Regions from separate parts of the Vreelandella halophytica genome, predicted to be linked through region 1. Evidence: predicted binding sites of a transcription regulator. Region 1 holds the regulator's gene; each other region holds the start of a gene.
What was found. Region 1 encodes FliA, which starts transcription of late flagellar genes. Its sites were predicted from a motif close to CTAAAGTTNNNNNNNNNNCNGCCGATA; they were not measured.

Region 1 (2,268 bases):
CCGCCGGCAAGCGACGCCGCCACGCCGGTGGTCAAGACGCCGCTGGCGGTGGTGGGGCTACCGACGAAAAGCGTCGCCCCGGTCAAAGAGCGCCTTGGCGAGTGGGCCGAGCTTGGCCGGCGCTGGGCGGCGACCCCGGAAAGCTGGGAGGTCATCCCGGTGGATGCCAGCGAGCCGTTGGAGGCGTTTTGCGAGCGCTATTCACGCTGGGCGCTTTGGGTGCGCAGCGACGCGGACGCCTTCGCGAGCATGTATCGCACGCTGCGCCAGCTCAACGACAACCAGGGGCCCCGCCAGCTACTGGCGCTGCACGAGCCCGGCTTGCCCCGCGAAGGGCTTTTAGACAATTTGCAGAAGGCGGCGGCGAATTATCTGAATATCGAACTGCTGCTACTAGCGCGGTAGGCCACAATGAAAAAGCGTTTTCTGAAAAAGAGTCTTCAAGGCGTCGCGCTACTCATGGCGATGGGGGCGAGCCTGGCATTGACCGCTCAGGCGGGCACAGGCAGCTGGAGTAAGGAGGTCACCGGTATGATGGTGGCCATGAGCGACCGGGCGGTCAGCAGCCAGGTTTTGGCGCCGCCGCCGGTAGCGGAGATCGCCCAGGGGCGTATCGAAGGCGTTCACTGGCGGTATGAGGCACCGTTCGACGCCGCGCTGCGGGCCTGGCTTTGCCACCCCGAGCGCTGCGTCGAGCTAAGCGGCCAGCGCGGAAGCGAAACCGGGTTTGCCGGGCTTTCCGCCGATGCGCCGCTGGCGTTTCGCTTCGCATTGGGGCGCGGGCAGCGGCCGATGCGGGTAAAAGGGCTTCACGTGATTGTGAACTACCAGTGACGAGTGTATAGCCACGAGGCACGAGGATGTATACAGCACAAGGCAGAATTCAACACAGCGAAATGGTCACTCAGCACATGCCGCTGGTGCGCCGCCAGGCGCTGGCGCTGCAGGTCCGCCTGCCGGCGAGCATCGAACTCGATGATCTGATTCAGGCCGGCATGGTCGGCCTATTGGAGGCGCTCGGGCGCTTTGACGCCTCCCAGGGGGCGAGCTTTGCCACCTTTGCCAGCCAGCGGATTCGCGGGGCGATGGTCGATGAGCTGCGCACCCGGGATTGGCTGCCGCGCAGCGTGCGACGTTCGGCCCGGGCCATGGACGAGGCGGTCCGCCATCTCGAACAGAACCTGGGCCGGGCGCCGGAGGAGGGCGAGATCGCCCGGCATCTGGACATGCCGCTCGGCGAGTATCACCAACTGCTCAACGACGCCAACAGCGGCCACCTGCTGCCCTTCGAGGAGCTTCTGGAAGAGGGCGGGGAACCCGCTCAGGAGGCGCTGAATGCGCCTTTTGAGGAGCTTTTGGATGGTCAGCAGCGCGAAACCCTGATCGCGGCGATCGAAGCGCTGCCCGAGCGGGAAAAGCTTTTGATGGCGCTTTACTACCAGGAGGAGCTCAACCTGAAAGAGGTGGGCGCAGTACTGGGGGTGACCGAATCGCGTGTTTCACAGCTGCATAGCCAAGCCATTAGCCGTCTGCGCGCGCGGCTGCACGAGCCAGATTGACGCATTTTAACCGTTAAACCCAACCGGCGAGGAGCCGTCGATGAACCCCTCTACCTTGATCGGTATATTTGCCAGTATTCTGCTACTGGTTAGCGTGCTGTTTTTCACCGCGGAATCCCCGGAGAGCTTTCTCAACTTGCCCGGGCTTGCCATCGTGGTGACCGGCACCCTGGCGGCGACCTTCATTAGCTACCCGCTCAAGGAGGTACTGCGGGTGGTACGCCTGGTGGGGCTGGTATTTCGCCGCGAGAACACCTACGTGCGCGACGATATCAACGAGCTGGTGTCCATGTCGCGGCTCTGGTTCAAGGGCGACGTACGGGCGGTGGAGCGCGAGCTCGAACACACGCGCAACCCGTTTCTGCGCACCGGCATTCAGTTGGTGATCGCCAACACCAAGGAAGATGAAATTTTCGACATGCTGCGCTGGCGTATCGCCCGGCTCAAGGCGCGCGAGCACGCCGAGGCGCAAATCTTTCGCACCATGGCGACCTACGCCCCGGCCTTCGGCATGATCGGCACCCTCGTGGGGCTGGTTAACATGCTGGAGGTCATGGACGCCGGTGACCTGGAGGTGATCGGCCCGCGCATGGCGGTGGCGCTGCTCACGACCTTCTACGGTATCTTGCTTGCCAACCTGGTCTTCAAACCGGTGGCGGTGAAACTCGAGCGGCGCACCGAAGAGCGCTTGATCACCATGAACATGGTG
Region 2 (2,268 bases), 400 kb from region 1:
CTCACCTTCGACCGCGACGACCACCGTATGCAGGCGGCCAAGCGCGCTGGCTTGCTCGTCCAGCACGTTAAACGCCTCTCTCGAGGGCGCGTCGGCCTGAGCGGTAAAAGGCAGTCCCATGGCCATCGCCACCCCGAACCCCATTAACATTGCGCGCATTGGCATTCCTTTTTGACGACGACTCGACTGTTAAAAAGCGTAGAGTCTTCGCCCCGCTAGCGCACGTAAATTACGCAAAGAACCCAAAAGCCTGCTAGGATGTGGGTGTTGCCCCGATGGGGAAAGCAACCCGTTGATTTTTCTAAACGCAAAAAAGCAAGGAGCGCCGTTATGCGTAATATCATCTACATCGTGGGTCTGGTAGTCGTCGTACTGTTTATTCTTTCGATGCTTGGCCTTCGTTGATCACAACGCCGTGCCAAACACAAACGCCCGCATTCGCGGGCGTTTTTGCGTTTAGAGCGCTTTTTTAAGCGTGTTCGGCTATCCCTGGGCCCTAGGCGCAGTCCGCCGCCCCCTGGCCAAACATATCGAACATGATCTCGCGGCCCAGCGCCGTTAGTACGAATCGCCCCGCTGTGTTGAGGGTACCCGCTTCGCTCGCCTCGAGGGTTTTGCGACACCTGGCCCAGCCAGCGTTTTGCGCTTCCAGTACGGCCATCTCCCGCTTCGCCAGCCCACAGCCAGGTAGCGTAATGGTTTCCAGCACGTGGCCGTTCACATAGAGAAGCTCCGCCACGTTAAAAAGGCATCCACGCAGCTGCTCTCGGCTAAACGGGGCGGGGTGGGCAGTCGGGGTTTTGCCTTGGGCAGACATGAGGCTCTCCAGCAGTGAACGCGAAATACGCAGGCCAGTGTAAGTCACTCATGGGCATTAGACCAAGGTCTATATAAGACGATGGTTCAACGAACGCTTTTTAGCGAATTCTTTGGGTAGCGACGTAGTCTCAAAATTTCCAAACATTACAGAAAATAACCTTTTAATGAGTTAAAACAGGTCAAGAGCTAAAGAAAAAGCGCCGGATGCCGATATTCAATGCATCAACGCAGGCAAATTTCAGGTCGCGCGGTTAATTGAGCGACGCTAATCGAAGGGGCACTAATCTATGGCTTCCATTACCTCACTGGGCATTGGCTCGGGGCTGGATTTGAACGGGCTGCTGGGCCAGCTTGAAGACGCCGAGAGCGCCAAGCTCACCCCCATCGCCGAACAGGTACAGTCCGAGAAGGCGACGCTTTCTGCCTATGGAACGCTGAAGAGCGCCATTTCTACCTTTCAGGATGCGACTCAAGCACTCAACGATGCCGAGTCGTTCGAGAGCCTCACGACCAGGGTCGATGGCGATGCCGTGACGGCCGTGACGACCAATGAAGCACAACCCGGCCGTTACGAGGTCGAGGTGGAGCAGTTGGCGACCGCCGGGAGTTTCGTTACGGAGCGTTTGGGTTCATCCGACGAAAGCATTATTAGTGGTGAGCAAACGCTAACTTTCGGCTTGGCTGAAGGCGATATGGCGCCCATAACCATTGCCGACGGCAGTTCGCTGGAAGGCATCCGCGACGCCATCAATGAACAAGGCGGTGGTCAGGTAACGGCTTCCATCATCGATGACGGCCAAGGGTATCGGCTATCGGTCATGGCCAGTGAAACGGGCGCTGATGCCAGCATCGAAAGCTCCAACTTTTCCTCCATTTTATCGAGCGATGCCGTTACCTCGGATGTGCAGGTCATTCAGGCGGGGCAGGACGCTGCCTTCAACGTGAACGGAATCGATATCGTCAGTGCCTCCAATCAGGTCGAGGGTGCTATTCAGGGTATGACCTTGAATCTTACGGAAGCGGGCGCCTCGAGCACCGTGCGCGTCGAGCAGGACGACGAAGCGCTGCGGGACAATGTGACTGCCTTTGTAGACGGATTCAATGCGCTGAAAGATACCCTGACGCGTTTAACCAGCTTCGATGCCGAAACCGGCCAATCAGCAGGGCTGAATGCCGACGCAACCACGCGCGCAGTCGAGCGGGAACTTCGCCAGTCCATCAGCAGCGCAGTGGGTGGTGAGGGCTTCAGCGTGCTCTCTGATATCGGTATTTCACTGCAAACCGACGGTAAACTCAAAATAGACGACGATAAACTGGATAGCGTCATTGCGACCGAGCCCGATCAGCTTGCCGGCTTTTTTGCCGGTAATAGTGAAGAGGCGGGGATGGCGGGGCAAATCAATGCCTCCCTCGAGCGCCTCGTGGGCGATGGAGGGCGCCTGGATACGG
Region 3 (2,268 bases), 410 kb from region 1:
GACCGGATGAAAGACGTTCCTGAGCCTGAGCCAGCATGCCCTGGGACTTGTTCAGGTTGTTCTGGCCGATCATGGAAGTGATGTTGGTGTTGATAACGGACATGGAAGCAATCCTCGGTGTTTAGTGGCCTGGGAAGGGCCGGGAAATCGGCGCTTACATCGCCGTTATTATAATTAACGGCCGCGCGGCCGAGTTCTTTAGCCGAAAGCCTTTTTTTTGAAAAAATCTTTCTCGAGAACGCATGACGCTTAAAAGAAAGAGCAATAACAACAATAAGATATGGATAAAAAAGCTTTTAACCAACCTGAAATATAAAAAAACGGGGCCTTGTGGCCCCGTCGTTATCAAGTGCTACAAATAGTGCACTATTAGCCCAGCAGAGACAGTACGGACTGCGGGGTCTGATTCGCCTGTGCCAGCATAGACGTACCCGCCTGTTGCAGAATGTTGGCGCGCGTCATGTTGGAGACTTCTTCCGCGTAGTCGGCATCTTCGATGCGCGAACGCGCTTCGGAGAGGTTGGTTTCAGTCGTCGCCAGGTTGTCGATCACCGAGTCGAAACGGTTCAGCGTGGCACCCAAGGTCGCACGTTCGGTGTCAAGCGTCTCTACTGCGTCATCTACGTCGTTGATCAGGCTCTGGAAATCAGCGTTAGTGACGCCCTCGCCACCCGAAGCAGAATTCGTGGCAATAGTAGCTGCCGACCCACTAACACCTAGGCCAGTGCTACTCGCATCAACGGTTGTAACGGTGATGGTGTCGTTGTCGGTGGTGTTAGCGCCAACCTGCATGCTCAGGTCAGTGCCTGAGCCACTTGAAGACAGCAGGTTAGTACCGTTGAAGTTGGTGCTACCCGCAACACGGTCGATTTCATCGATACGCTCGCTGATTTCAGTGGCAATCGCTGCACGGTCTTCTTGAGTGTTGGTGTCGTTAGCACCCTGTACCGCCAACTCACGAATACGCTGCAGGTTGTCGTTCACCTGGTCGAGACCGCCTTCCATGGTCTGTACCAGCGAGATACCGTCGCTTGCGTTACGGCTTGCCTGGCTCATGCCATCGATTTGCGCGGTCATTTTGTTGGCGATGGCCTGACCAGCGGCATCGTCGGAAGCGCTGTTGATGCGCAGACCAGAGGAGAGACGTTCTTGCGCCTGAGCCAGCATGCTCTGCGAAGAACTCAGGTTGTTCTGGCCGATCATGGAGGTGATATTCGTATTGATTACAGACATGAGTATTGCTCCTAGAAGTATAACTGGCCAGCGGGCCAACTTTGCGACGTTTGTCATGCCGCTACCCCTTGGTAACGGCTGCTCGTACAAAGTCTTTAGAAAACAATACGCTTTTTATGTAAGGGAAAGTAACATTAGCCACTCAAAACCCAAGCCTTCGTGCTTAAGCTCCCGCCATACGGCGATTTACAAGAAATCCAATAAACAAAAATGTAGGTTAAAAAACCAAAAAACGGGGCCTATTGGCCCCGTCATGATTTAGCGCTAGCGTACTATTAGCCCAGCAGAGACAGTACGGACTGCGGGGTCTGGTTGGCCTGGGCCAGCATGGACGTACCCGCCTGCTGCAGGATGTTGGCACGCGTCATGTTGGACACTTCCACCGCGTAGTCGGCGTCCTCGATACGTGAACGCGCTTCGGACAGGTTGGTGGTGGTGGTCGCCAGGTTGTCGATCACCGAGTCGAAACGGTTCAGCGTGGCACCCAGGGTCGCACGCTGAGTGTCCAGCGATTCCAGGGCAGTATCAACGCTATCGATCAATGACCGGAAGTTCTCGTTGGTGGCGCCAGCACCCGACAGGGCCGCCGCGGAACCACTGACACCCAGTGAGCTGCTGGTCGCGTCAAAGGTATTAACGACAATGGTGTCGTTACCGGTGGTGTTCGAGCCAACCTGAATGTTCAGGGCAGTGCTTGCGCCACTGGCCAACAGGCTAGTGCCGTTGAAGTTGTTGCTGCCCGCTACACGGTCGATCTCGGCGATACGCTCGTCGATTTCGGTAGCGATCGCGGCACGGTCTTCGGCGGTGTTGGTATCGTTGGCGCCCTGTACGGCCAGCTCACGAATACGCTGAAGGTTGTCGTTGATCTGGTCCAGACCGCCTTCCATGGTTTGTACCAGTGAGATACCGTCGCTGGCGTTACGGCTCGCCTGATCCATACCCTTGATTTGGGCAGTCATTTTGTTGGCGATGGCCTGACCCGCAGCATCATCCTTGGCGCTGTTGATGCGCAGACCGGATGAAAGACGTTCC

Region 2: fliD (flagellar filament capping protein FliD) is a predicted target of FliA. The motif match lies at 1,006-1,032, and genes of this name have one in related genera.
Region 3: ACWHXT_RS02600 (flagellin N-terminal helical domain-containing protein) is a predicted target of FliA. The motif match lies at 1,306-1,332, and genes of this name have one in related genera.

Annotation. Positions count from the first base shown of each region.
Region 1 covers NZ_OZ309107.1:134,454-136,721, forward strand. The annotation lists gene ACWHXT_RS00620 (hypothetical protein) at 1-405, shown strand, start outside; gene ACWHXT_RS00625 (flagellar protein FlhE) at 412-834, shown strand; gene ACWHXT_RS00630 (RNA polymerase sigma factor FliA) at 861-1,559, shown strand; gene ACWHXT_RS00635 (motility protein A) at 1,600-2,268, shown strand, end outside.
Region 2 covers NZ_OZ309107.1:538,801-541,068, forward strand. The annotation lists gene ACWHXT_RS02575 (serine hydrolase domain-containing protein) at 1-159, opposite strand, end outside; gene ACWHXT_RS02580 (hypothetical protein) at 497-817, opposite strand; gene fliD (flagellar filament capping protein FliD) at 1,107-2,268, shown strand, end outside.
Region 3 covers NZ_OZ309107.1:543,072-545,339, reverse strand. The annotation lists gene ACWHXT_RS02605 (flagellin N-terminal helical domain-containing protein) at 1-103, opposite strand, end outside; gene ACWHXT_RS02600 (flagellin N-terminal helical domain-containing protein) at 370-1,233, opposite strand; gene ACWHXT_RS02595 (flagellin N-terminal helical domain-containing protein) at 1,509-2,268, opposite strand, start outside.